DNA from 3 places in the Methylobacterium sp. Leaf85 genome. Region 2 is predicted to be linked to each of the others. Evidence: predicted binding sites of a transcription regulator. Region 2 holds the regulator's gene; each other region holds the start of a gene.
What was found. Region 2 encodes LexA, which represses DNA repair genes until DNA is damaged. Its sites were predicted from a motif close to TGTTCNNNNTGTGTTCNG; they were not measured.

Region 1 (4,351 bases), on a different contig from region 2:
GTGCTCATCGCGTCTCTCCGCCCCGGCGTTGATGCGTCATGCGAAGACCAGCGTCGACAGTCGCCGCCGGCCCCGGATCGAAGCCTTGTCCATGAGGCCCCAGGCCTCGAAGAACGTCAGGAGCTGCTTGCGGGCCGCCCCGTCGTTCCAGGTCTTGTCCTGCCGCTCGATCTCGATCAGCTCGTCCACCGCCTCGTCGCGCTTCCCGAGACCGTTGAGGCCGAGAGCGAAATCGAACCGGGCCTGGAAATCGGCGGGATCGGCGGCGATGCGCTTCTGGAACACGCCGAGATCACCGAGGGAGGCCGCCTGTTCGGCGAGCTCCACCGCCGCGCGGATGCTCGCCAGAGCCGGGTCACCGGCCTTCTCTGGCGGCGCCATGTCGAGAATCTGGCGCGCGTTGGCGACCTCGCCTGAATCGAGTTGGATCTTCGCGAGGGCAGCCAGGGCCACGAGGTTCTCCGGCTCCTGCCCGAGGACGGCGGCATAGAGTTCGGACGCCCCTGCCATGTCGCCTTCGCCGAGGGCCGCTTCGGCCTCGGCCATCATCGCCTCCACCGGCGTCGGGCCGGCGGGACCTGTGAGCCTGGCGATGAATTCCTTGATCTCGCTTTCCGGCAGCGCCCCGACGAACCCGTCCACGGGACGTCCCTTGTCGATGGCGATGACGGCCGGGATCGATTGCAGCCCGAGCTGCTGGCTGATCTGCGACCAGATCGCCGGATTCTCGTCGATATTCACCTTGGCGAGGATGACGGCGCCCTTGGCGGCGGTCACGGCCTTCTCCAGCAAGGGAGTCAGCTGCTTGCAGGGGCCGCACCATGTCGCCCAGAAATCCACCAGAACCGGCTGCTGCAGGGAGGCAGTGATGACCTCGTCGCGAAACGTCGCGGTGGTGACGTCCTTGATGAGGTTCGCGGGACCGCCGGCGGGGCTCGCCCCGGCGGTGGAAACGTCGTTCAGCATGCCATCCTCAACTCTCGCACTCGGATCGACGGAACGGATGCCGCCGGTGGCCGATCAGATTCGTCCAAGCCCTAGATGGGCGCCCCGGATCAACTGGACCAGAGCGGTACTCGGGCTATTCACACCATCCCGGCCTCTAAGCGCTTCGGCCGTCTCGCAGCACCACCGCCTCAGGGTTTCGGCGCGCCGGGGGGCGTTTTCGCGTCCGTGACGAAACGGGCCTCATAGCGTCCCTTGGCCGAGGTCGCCTCGCAGGTGATCGCGGTCTTGCCTTCCTGCGGGTTGCTGAAGCTGCACGACCCGACAGCCGCTAGCGGTCCGCGAACCACGCCCTCGTCGGTCTTCTCGCCGGGAACGACGAGATTGATCGGCTGCAGAGCGTCCGTTTCCTCCGTCCGCTCCTGTTGTGCCCCACTGCCGCTGAAGCTCAGGGAGCGGCCGTCCCAGGCGGAGAAGTCGAAACTCGTCCGGTTGCGGGACACGGTGTTCATCATCGTGTCCTTGCAGTTCTGGGTCACGTCCAATCCCGCCACGATCAGCTTCTCGCATGTGCCCTCGAGCTTGATCGCAGTCTGGGCGCCCGCAGGACTTGCCAAGGCGACAAGGACGGCGAGGGCGGGAAGGATGAGGGCGGATGGTGTCTTCATGGCGCTGATGTATGTCCGTCGTCGGATCTGTCGAGGGCAATGTCGCGAAGGTCGCGGCCTCATGTTCCGAAGCGTAACGCCCTGTCGTTGGGAGCGTCGAGATCGAGCTCTGGACCTTTCGGCACGATCCCCGTCGGATTCAGGCTCGGATGACTCCCGTAATAGTGCTGCTTGATGTGGATGAGGTTCACCGTGCCGGCGATGCCGGGCAGGGTGTAGAGGTCGCGCAGGTAGTGCGAGAGGTTCGGATAGTCGGCGATCCGGCGCAGGTTGCACTTGAAGTGCCCGACATAGACCGGATCGAACCGCACCAGAGTGGTGAATAGGCGGATGTCGGCCTCGGTCAGCGTCGCGCCGCACAGGTAGCGGGCCTTGCCCAGCCGCTCGTCGAGGGAATCGAGTTCGGCGAACAGGGCGTCGAAGGCTTCCTCGTAGGCGTCCTGGGTCGTCGCGAAGCCGGCCTTGTACACCCCGTTGTTGACGGCATCGTACACGCGGGCGTTCACCGCATCGATCTCGTCGCGCAGGGCTTCCGGATAGAGGTCGGGTCCGGTGCCGCCGAACGCGTCGTTCAACATGCGGATGATCTCGGACGATTCGTTCGAGACGATAGTGCGGCGCTGCTGGTCCCAGAGGACGGGGACGGTGACGCGACCGGTGAAGTCCGGCACTGCCTTCAGATAGACCTCGTAGAGTCGGTTCGCGCCGTTCACCGTGTCGGGTGTGGCGCCCGGTGAATCGCTAAAGACCCAGCCTTCCGATCCCATATGCGGATCGACTACCGAGACCGTGATCGCCTCCTCCAGCCCCTTCAGCGCGCGCACGATGAGGGCGCGGTGCGCCCAGGGGCAGGAAAGCGAGACGTAGAGGTGATAGCGGTCGGCCTCCCCGCGAAATCCGCCCTCGCCCGACGGGCCGGGCTCGCCGTCGGCGGTGACCCAGTTGCGGAACTTGGCATCCGTTCGCTTGAACCGGCCGCCGGTGTCCTTCGTGTCGTACCAGGTATCCTGCCAGGTGCCGTCGACAAGCAATCCCATCCGTCGTCTCCCACCAGACCCGCCGATAGCGAGATGAGCCATGTGTGGCTTGTCGGAAAGAGCAAAATAGCGGGAACAGGTCTGCATCCGCACGGTTTGCCGGCGATGAGTACCTTGCCCGACGCGCCCACGGCCGATCCGCTGATCCTTACCCTGGAGATGGACCCGGAGACTTTCTGGCATTTCGACGGGTTGAGACGGCGGCATTTCCCGCAGAAGCTCAACGTCATCCCGGCCCATGCCACCCTGTTCCACCACCTGCCGGGCCTGGAGGAGGAGGGGATCGCCGTGACCCTTTCCGAACTCACGGCGGAGCGTGAACCGGCGGAGGTCGCCGTCACCGAACTTCGCTTCATGGGCCGCGGCGTCGCCTTCGCCCTCGTCTCCGACGCCCTGTCCCGGCTTCGGGACGAGATCGCCCGGCGTTACGCGGATGTGCTGACCGCACAGGACCGGCAGGGATGGCGGCCCCACGTCACCGTCCAGAACAAGGTCGCGCCGGACGTCGCCCGCACCCTGCATCATACGCTGGAGCGCGATTTCGAACCGTTCAGCTTCACCTCGCCGGGGCTGATCCTCTGGCGCTACCTTGGCGGGCCGTGGCAACAGCGGGGACGCTTCGCCTTCGGGCGGCATCGATGATCGAGGGACGACGAACCGATGACGAAGACAGCAGCATGAAGGCGCCGCTCCCGACCTATCTCCAGCATCCGCTGTTCAGCCACGCCACGGCCCTGTGGCTCCGCCTGCGCCTCAACGAGGTCGGCCCCCTCGTGGCGCTGCTGGGCGTGAGCTTCCTCGGCTACGCCTTCTTCTTCCTCGCCGACGAGGTCGGGGAGGGCTCCACCGAAGCGCTCGACCGCAAGATCCTGCTTGCCCTGCGCAACCCCGCCGACCTGTCGGACCCGATCGGGCCTCGCTGGCTCGAGGAGACGATGCGCGACATCACGGGACTCGGCAGCGTCTTCACCATCACCTTCGTGACCCTGAGCGCGGTCGCCTATCTGGCGCTCACCCGGCGGCACCGCATCGCCGCCTTCGTGCTGGGCGCCATCGGCGGGGGATTGCTCGTCTCGACGGTGTTGAAGATGTTCTACCATCGGCCGCGGCCGGATCTCGTCCCCCACGGCATGGACGTGTTCACCGCGAGCTTCCCCAGCGGCCACGCGATGATGTCGGCCATCGCCTACCTCACCCTGGCGACATTGCTGGCCCGCGTGGACCAGAACCGTGCGGTGAAGGTCCTGATCCTCCTTCTCGGTGTCGGGATGACGCTCATCGTTGGGGTGAGCCGGATCTATCTCGGTGTGCACTGGCCGAGCGACGTGCTCGCCGGCTGGTGTATCGGCGCGGCCTGGGCCTCCCTGTGCTGGTTCATGGCGCTGATCCTTCAGCGAAGAGGCGAGGTCGAGTCCCCCGATCCTCCGCCGGGCTGACCTTGCCCGAAGGTTTTGTTGGCAGAGTGAGTCCGGCGGGCGGCGCGAGGGGAACGCTCTTCACGCGATCCCATCGTGAACTGCCCCTTGCCGCATTGCGGCCCATCGCTGCCCTGACCTATGGTCCCGCCGATGAAGCTCACCGTGCCCGAACCCGACCTGCCGTATCGGCCCTGCGTCGGCATCATGCTGATCGCTCCCCGGGGGAGCGTCTTCATCGGCCGTCGCCGTCAGGAGGCGGGGCCGGAGCATGTGCAAGGAGACC
Region 2 (4,351 bases):
CCAGGGATTTGGCGCCGGCCTCGGCCTCCATAACCTGGGAGAAGAGCTTGGCGGGCAGGTCGAGATAGACACCGCCCGGGCGGCCGGACACCGCCGCGCGGATGGCACGGGCGACGGCGATGCCGATATCGGCGGCATGAAGCACGCGGAAGGCCGCTTTGCAGAGGGGCTTGGCGATGGCGAGCTGGTCCATCTCTTCGTAATCGCCCTGCTGCAGGTCGACGATCTCGCGCTCGGACGAGCCGGAGATGAGGATCATCGGGAAGCAATTGGTGGTTGCGTTGGCGAGCGCCGTCAGACCGTTGAGGAAGCCGGGGGCCGAAACCGTGAGGCAGATGCCGGGCTTCTTCGTGAGGAAGCCCGCGATGGCGGCCGCATTGCCGGCATGCTGCTCATGGCGGAAGGAGATGACACGCATGCCCGCAGCCTGGGCGAGACGACCGAGATCGGTGATCGGAATACCGGGAACACCGTAGATCGTATGAATATCGTTGAGCTTCAACGCATCGATGACGAGATGAAAGCCATCGGTGAGCTCAGGCTCCGCCGATACGTCGACATCGATTCTCTGGGCCAAAGCGGACATCGTGTTCTCTCCCTGGTTCTTTGCTGTTTTGTTATGATTTGTGACCCGCTGGGCAGGCGAGCCGATGAGGTGACGTCCCCATCGTGGGGCGGCGGGGGCGTCCACGGCCGCACGTCTCGGCGAACCCGTATTTTTCTTAAGTCAGACCGAAAAAATTATGACCTCCTCAAGCAAACAGCTCATGCTTATCTTGAAGACCGTCCGTAAACCTCCCGACCGAAGGGCTACGGAACGTAATGCGTTATAATGCGTGTCCCTACGTCGACAGCGTGCTGTGATGCCACCGCCAATCCGCCGAAGCCTCATCACGACCGCGCTCAGGCCGCGTTACAGTCGGATAACCCTCCGCATCTCTCGACAATTGGTGGCATACCAAATACCAACTGTCAAACGGTTTTGCATGATCTTGCCGGTTTGGTCGGGCTTCAGCGAATGCGCGGCACTGAAACGAACGAGACGATGGCGAGTGCGGCATCGACGCGGCTCCAACGACCGAATGCATGTCCTCCGGATTGCTAGGACAAGAGATGCCACTATTCTTGTGTTGAAGGATTTCTTTGCCCCGAAGCGTTCCTTGTATTTTGAACGCGGGTTTGGCATGCTTCACACCAAGTGTGCTCGACCCTGTGTGCGAGTTGAAATCATTCTAGGTGTCGAAAATGGTTAAGACGGATACGTTTCAAGTAAAGCCCATCGTTGCGACTTCGAGCTTGCGTGCATTGGCCTACGACGCGCTCAAGGAAGCAATCACGAATATGAACATCTATAATCAGCGCGAGGAGGTGAGGCTCGACGAGAGGAAGCTGTCTCTCAACCTGGGAGTGAGCCGCACCCCGGTGCGCGAAGCGCTGACGGTACTCGAGCAGGAAGGTTTCGTACGGTTCGAGGCCCGGCGCGGCGTCTTCGTGATCAAGAAGTCGAAGAAGGAGATCGTCAGCATGATCCAGGCCTGGTCGGCCCTGGAGAGCATGGCCGCTCGCCTCGCCTGCGAGCGAGCCACAGACGAGCAGTTACACTGCCTGCGCGAGCATTTCCCGGAATTTTACGAGGGTCGTCCGTCGGATCATCTCGACGAGTATTCGGAAGCCAATATCCGCTTCCACCAGAAGATCATTTCGCTGGGCCAGTGCGACGTCATCAAGGATATCACCAGCAATCTGCTCATGCACGTTCGCGGCATCCGCAACACGGCCATGCGCCAGGGCGACCGTGCCGCCAACTCGATCAAGGAACACGTGGCGATCATCAAGGCGCTGGAGGCGCGCGACGCGGAACTTGCCGAACGCCTGGTGCGCGAGCACGGCCTCGGCCTGGCCAACCATGTCGAGAAGTACGGCGACTATCTCGACTGAACGGCATCGTCGCCGGTTTCCGGTCGCTGCGACCGCCAATGTCGGCGAACGAGACGAGACAGCCGGCTTCGGTCGGATCGAAGCGTCTGTATCGGCTCGCCGATCCGTCACAGTGATCGAAACGAATCCCCGATTCTGCGGCGAAGCCAGCGACCGGTAGCACCGTCGCTATTGAACGACCACGCCGAGGCGATCGGCCCTCGGGGTGGGATGTCGTCGGGATGGAGCCGACTTGCGAGGCGCGAACCGCCAGCCGGGCTCCGGCGCCGGGATGCCGGCGAATGTCCGCCCAGGAACAAACTCTACCACCGCGTTAACGGAACCCTTGCAGAACACTTCCAGAACGTCTACCGTGTTCGTGTTTTGTTTCAGCGGCGTTAGTCGCGGCCATTGGCTTCAGTGGAAGAGTGATCTGTATGTTGACGCGTAAGCAGCTGGATCTTCTCCAATTCATTCAGCAACGGATGCAGGGGAGTGGTGTCCCGCCCTCGTTCGACGAGATGAAGGACGCGCTCGATCTCAAGTCGAAATCGGGCATCCACCGGCTGATCACGGCCCTTGAAGAGCGCGGGTTCCTGCGGCGCCTGCCGAATAGGGCCAGGGCGATCGAGGTGATCCGGATGCCCGAAAGCCTGACCGGCGCCCCCGCGCCGAAGCCGGCTCCCGCCGGCGAAGTCCGCCGCTTTACGCCCAGCGTCGTCGAAGGCGGACGGTCCAAGGCGACGCCATCCATGCGCCCGCCGACGACCCAGGCTCAGGACGAGAGCGGACGGGCCATCACCATCCCGGTCATGGGTCGGATCGCGGCCGGTACGCCGATCTCGGCGATCCAGAACCAAAGTCACTCGGTCACGTTGTCTCCCGACTTCCTGTCGGGGGGCGAGCATTATGCCCTCGAGGTGCGCGGCGATTCGATGATCGAAGCGGGTATTCTCGATGGCGATCTGGTGGTGATCAAGAAGCAGGACACCGCGAATACGGGGGACATCATCGTGGCCCTCATCGACGATGAGGAAGCCACCCTGAAACGCCTGCGTCGTCGCGGTTCCTCCATCGCCCTGGAGGCCGCCAACCCCGCCTATGAGACGAGGGTGCTGGGTCCCGACCGTGTACAGATCCAGGGTCGCCTGGTCAGCCTCGTCCGCCGCTACTGAGGCCGGTCCGAGGGTGTGTCCGGCAATGGATCGCCTTCGTCGATCTCGGGATCCTGTAGTTTCGCGGTCTCGGCCGGTGTCGAGTGCACAGGCGAGGCCTCGGCCATGACCCGCCGCCACGGAGGCCGGACGTTCGGCGAGCGTGCCGATGTCGCGACAGGACCGTCCGGCCCGAAGCGAACTGCTGTCGCCCCCCGCTCCGCCAGGAACGCCCGATCGACGATGAGGCCGACGCGGCATCCTTTGGGAGCGTCGCGGCGGGCTATGATGATGCTTGCCCTCTCACAATCCTCGGTAAAGGCTCGCTTGTCCTTGACGAGCGCCACGATGCGCCGTGTCTCCGTCCCTGCGGTGCAGCCGACCGCATCGCAACGGCCTTTCGTGGAGACGGATACGGCACCGGCCTTCCGAGAATCGCCGTCCGCCTTGAGCCATTGTTCGAGGACGAAGGCGGGCGGGTTTCCGAGGATTGCGAGCCGGCCGTCTGGGTCGCGCAGGGCCGCGCCCCCACCCTCCCGGTCGATATAGAGGTCGTAGCGAGGTGGCGTGGCGGCGAGCGCGATGCCGAGGGCGGCCGGAGCGAGGCCGATCCAGCGCAGCCCCGACACGGGGAGCGTCAGCAGGAGCAGGGCGAGGGCCAGCAGGCAGAGGGCCGTGCTGCCATAGGCCGGCACGACGAGGGTGGCGTGGCCAAACCCGCTGATCCACCCGGAGATCGTGAGCATCCCCCGTACCGCGAGCCCCATCGCCCACCAGACCGGCTGATCGAGGGCAAAGGGATAGGCGAGGATTCCGAGCACCGCCGCCGGCATCACCGCCAGAGATACGAGGGGCAAGGTCAGCGCGTTGCCGACGATGCCGAACGGCTGGACGGTCTGGAAATGATAGGTCGCGAACGGCGCCGTCGCGATCTGGGCGACCATGGTCGTCGCCAAGGTGCCGAGGACCGCGACGGTGAGGAACCGCCATGCGCGGGCCAAGAGACTGGCGCCTTCGCGTGGCGGCATCCAACGATTGAGCGTGCCCGCGCAGGCGATGAGGCCGGCCACCGCGCCGAAGGACATTTGGAAGCTCGGGCCGAGTAGCCCGTCGGGCTCGCGCGCGAGGGCGATCAGCGCGGCCAGGGCGAGGTTGCGCATGCTGAGCGCGGGACGATCTACGAGGATCGCGCCCAGCATCACGAGGGTCATGATGAGCGATCGCTCGGCGGCGATGTCCCAGCCCGAGAAGACGCAATAGGCGGTGACGCCGACCATGGC
Region 3 (4,351 bases), on a different contig from region 2:
TGCCGTCATTGTAGGCAAAGCGGATCGACTCGCGGCCGGAGCCGTAGAGGATCACCTTGTGTGCGGTGTCGGGAAGGTCCGACCAGGGCACGCTGGTCTTGAAGCCGTAATGTTTGGCCAGGGCGTCGAGGGTCTGGCCGTAATAGGGCGAGGTGGATTTCGCCCATGGGCCGACGGCACCGCGCTTGAGGCTGAGCTTGGCGTCGGAGGTCACCAGTTCGGGGTCGATCCGCATCTCGTGGCCGATGCCGCCGCAGGTCGGGCAGGCGCCGAACGGGTTGTTGAACGAGAACAGCCGCGGCTCGATCTCGGCGATGGTGAAGCCGGAGACCGGGCAGGCGAAGCGCGACGAGAAGGTGATGGTCTCGCCCTCGGCCGGATCGGCGAATTCGATCAGCGCGATGCCGTCGGCCAGTTCCAGGGCGGTCTCGAAGGAATCGGCCAGCCGCGCCGCGATGTCGGCGCGAACCACGAGCCGGTCCACCACCACGTCGATGTCGTGCTTGAGCTTCTTGTCGAGCTTGGGCGCATCGTCGATCGGGTAGTATTCGCCGTCGATGCGAAGACGCTGGAAGCCCTTCTTCTGGAACTCGGCGATCTCCTTGCGGTACTCGCCCTTGCGACCCCGGACGACGGGAGCGAGGAGATAGAGCCGGCTCTTCTCGGGCAGGGCCAGCACACGGTCGACCATCTGGCTCACGGTCTGGCTCTCGATCGGCAGGCCGGTGGCAGGCGAATAGGGGATGCCGACACGCGCCCAGAGGAGGCGCATGTAATCGTAGATCTCGGTCACCGTCCCCACGGTGGAGCGCGGGTTCTTCGACGTCGTCTTCTGCTCGATGGAGATGGCCGGGGAGAGCCCGTCGATCTGATCGACATCGGGTTTCGACATCATCTCGAGGAACTGTCGGGCATAGGCCGAGAGCGATTCGACGTAGCGGCGCTGGCCTTCGGCGTAGATCGTATCGAAGGCGAGCGACGACTTGCCCGAGCCCGACAGGCCGGTGAAGACCACGAGCTTGTCGCGCGGGATCGTGAGATCGATGTTCTTGAGGTTGTGCTCGCGCGCGCCGCGCACGGCGATGACGCGACGGTCGGGGCTTCCCTCGAACAGCTTCTCGATCCGCGCCTCGACGCTCTCTTCCTGCGCCTGCGCGGCTTGGGTCTTCAGGCCCCGTGGTGTCTTGGCGGCGGCTTTTGCTTTGGCCATTGGGTCTCTTCGGCGGCAGGGCTTGAGCGGCAGGACTTGGGCGGTAGGACTTGGGCGGCAGGACCTGGGCGGCAGGGCTTGCAGGAACGGGCAGTCGACAACGACGCTCGGCGGCGATCGTCTCCGGGACGTCATGCGGCGAGGTCGACGACGACGGCCCCGCCACCGGTCGCCATGTCGGGCGCACGGGCCGGGCGGGCAAGACGCACGCCACGCATATCCGTCACCCAGCTAGAACAAAAAGCGTACAGCTACAATATCGGCGTCGGATTTTGCCCCCGGCCGGAACCCGGCGAAGCTTTCACGATTGAAACGGCCACGCGAGCGGGACGCTTTCCGCCGCTAGAAATTTCCCTGGAACCCCGACAGAGGCGCCATGACCCGGCACACCAGGCCGTCCGGTTCGTAGGCGAGGGAGACCTCGCCGCCCACCGCGCCGGCGAGGCCGCGCTCGATGAGGCGCGAGCCGAAGCCCTTCCGGGTGGGGGGCTGCACGGGCGGGCCGCCGCGCTCGGACCAGGTGAGGTGGATCGTGTCGTCCTCGTCCGCCGCGACCACGCTCCACGCCACGGTGACGCGGCCGTCAGGCCGGGAGAGGGCGCCGTACTTGGCGGCATTGGTGGCGAGTTCGTGCATCATCAGGGCGAGGGACAACGCCGCCTTCGAGCCGATGACGATGTCGGGACCCGACAGGTGGAACCGGCCGGGCTGCTGGTCGTCGTGCAGCGACAGGGCGCTCGTCAGCACCGCCGCCATCTCCGCGCTCTCCCGCTGTCCGGTCAGCAGGATGTCGTGGGCCTTGCCCAGGGCGATCAGGCGCGCGGCGAGCGCATGCTTGGCAGCCTCGATGTCGGTGACGTTGCGCAGGCTCTGCGAGGCGATCGCCTGAACCATCGCCAGGGTGTTCTTCATGCGATGGCTGAGTTCGCGGTTGAGGATGCGCTGCTGCTCGTCCGCCTCGATCCGGGTCAGCCCGCTCCAGGCCCGCTCCGCCACGTCACGGACGAAATCGATCTCGTTCTGGGTCCAGGCGCGCGGCGACGCCTCCGTCGCGTAGAGCACGCCGACGAGGCGGCCGCGCCGGAGCAGGGGGACGGAGATCACCGCCCGGACGCCCTGGGCGATGTAGAGGGCCGCATCCGTGTCGAGTTCGGGCGCGGAGGCGAGGTCGGGCACCGCGAGCACCTCTCCGCGCCGCAGGCTGGCGATGCTGGCGGGATACTCGTCCAGCGGCAGGGTCTGGCTCGGAAAGACCTGTCCGTCGGACGACCACGAATGCGCCACCGTCACCAGTCCGGCCGGCAGGTCGACCATGCCGTAGCCGGCCCGCGTCGTGGCCAGGGTCCGGCCCAGGATCTCCGCCGTCATCGCCACGACTTCGGCGTTCGAGCGCAGCTCGCGCAGGCGGTCGCCGAGGCTCAAGAGCGCGTCACGGCGTGCATCCGCGCGCTTTTCCTCGGTGATGTCCTCGATCATCGCCATGGCGTGGACTTCGTCGCCGAGAGTCTGCGAGACCAGGTTGACCCGCGCCCAGATGAGCCGCCCGTCCCGCCGGCGATAGCGCTTCTCGAAACGGTCCTGCAGGGTCTCGCCGGTGGCCAGGCGCCGGTGAAGGGCCTCGCGCTCGCCCGCATCCTCGGCGGGCGTCCATTGGGCGAGGGAGCACCCGACGATCTCGGATTCCGGCGCGCCCCAGATCTCGCAGAGCTTGGCGTTGACCCGGAGCGCCAGAACGCTGCGGGGATCGAACTGGACGATCCCGATATTCGCGCCCTCGAACACCGCGCGGAACTGTGCCTCCAACTGGGTTCGCACGGTGATGTCGAGCATCGCACCGACCATCCGCAGCGGGATGCCCGAAGCGTCACGCACGAGATACGCGCGATCCAGCACGTCCGCGTAGCCACCGCCGCCCTTCAGGAAGCGGTATTGATGGCTCCACAGGTCCGAGCGCCCTTCGAAGACGGCGTTCAGGCCGGCGGAGACCGCGCCCCTGTCGTCGGGATGGATGTTGCCGAGCCACCAGGCGGAGCCCGGGCCGACATGGCCGGGCGGCCAGCCATAGGACGTCTCGAGCGCCTCGTTCCACACGATGGCGTCGTGCTCCAGATCCCAGTCCCAGACGACGTCGTTGGTCGCCTTGGCCACCAGCCGGTAGCGCTCGTCGATGGAGTTCCGCTCACGGCACGGCTTGTCGCCGTCGGCATTCGCACCGACACCGTCCCGCCTGTCGCCGACGGCCATGGCCGGCACCGGCGATGAAGGATCGCGACGGCTCCCCCGGCGGGGTGACGGGACTTTCGCAATGGTCATCGTATTCGGGTCAGACACGGGCGGTCGCCGTTCCATCAGATGCGGTCAGATCTTGCGGCGAACAAGTCTCGCCGTCAGATTTCGCAAGTTGCCCCCACGCTTTCCGTCACGGATATGAGATCGGAGACTGAGCCCGGCAAGTCTCCACCGGAGCGGCACGCCTCGTCCACTCCCGCGGCGCTCCACCATCCCGGAATCAGACGGATTCCGCCGCACGGACGGAATCGTCCTGGCCCGGCTGCGTCGGAGGATCGACGGAGAGCATCCGCCCCTCGGCATCGTAGACGGCCCCCAGCACTGTCTCGAAATGGCTCACCACGGCGCCGTGGCACTCGCAGGCCGCCTCCTGGATCCTGGCGCGGTCGAGGATGGTGATGCGGCCGCGCCCGACCTCGATCAGCCCCTGGATCTGCAGGGTCCGCAGGATCCGGGTGAGATAGGTCCGCTGGACGCCCAGCATGTTGGCCAGGAGTTCGTGGGTGACGGGCAGCGTTTCCGTGCCGATCCTGTCCTGCAGCGTCAGCAGCCAGCGCAGGCAGCGCTCCTCGATCGGGTGGAGGGCGTTGCAGGCCACGGATTGCAGCACCTGTCCCAGAAGGCAGTCCGCGTAGCGGGTGAAGAGGTTGCGCAGGGTGGTCGAGCGGAGCTTGGCGTCCTGCAGCTTGGCGGCATCGAGCCTCAGGACCGGCCCGCCGATCTGCACCAGGGCCGTACTGAAGGCCGGGAGGCTGCCGTGGCTGACGACGCCGCCCACGGCGCCCTCCCGCCCGATCGTGGCGGTTTCCGCGCTCCGCCCGTCGCGCATCGAGACGATGAGGTTGATGACCG

Region 1: ASF08_RS01110 (2'-5' RNA ligase family protein) is a predicted target of LexA. The motif match lies at 2,711-2,728, and genes of this name have one in related genera.
Region 3: uvrA (excinuclease ABC subunit UvrA) is a predicted target of LexA. The motif match lies at 1,443-1,460, and genes of this name have one in related genera.

Annotation. Positions count from the first base shown of each region.
Region 1 covers NZ_LMME01000001.1:237,428-241,778, forward strand. The annotation lists gene ASF08_RS01090 (LON peptidase substrate-binding domain-containing protein) at 1-8, opposite strand, end outside; gene ASF08_RS01095 (thioredoxin family protein) at 37-966, opposite strand; gene ASF08_RS01100 (hypothetical protein) at 1,137-1,613, opposite strand; gene ASF08_RS01105 (glutathione S-transferase family protein) at 1,673-2,650, opposite strand; gene ASF08_RS01110 (2'-5' RNA ligase family protein) at 2,756-3,292, shown strand; gene ASF08_RS01115 (phosphatase PAP2 family protein) at 3,328-4,086, shown strand; gene ASF08_RS01120 (RNA pyrophosphohydrolase) at 4,207-4,351, shown strand, end outside.
Region 2 covers NZ_LMME01000032.1:227,224-231,574, reverse strand. The annotation lists gene oxc (oxalyl-CoA decarboxylase) at 1-586, opposite strand, end outside; gene ASF08_RS18940 (GntR family transcriptional regulator) at 1,246-1,938, shown strand; gene lexA (transcriptional repressor LexA) at 2,355-3,092, shown strand; gene ASF08_RS18930 (ComEC/Rec2 family competence protein) at 3,086-4,351, opposite strand, start outside.
Region 3 covers NZ_LMME01000003.1:104,737-109,087, forward strand. The annotation lists gene uvrA (excinuclease ABC subunit UvrA) at 1-1,210, opposite strand, end outside; gene ASF08_RS03875 (PAS domain-containing sensor histidine kinase) at 1,553-3,454, opposite strand; gene ASF08_RS03880 (Crp/Fnr family transcriptional regulator) at 3,720-4,351, opposite strand, start outside.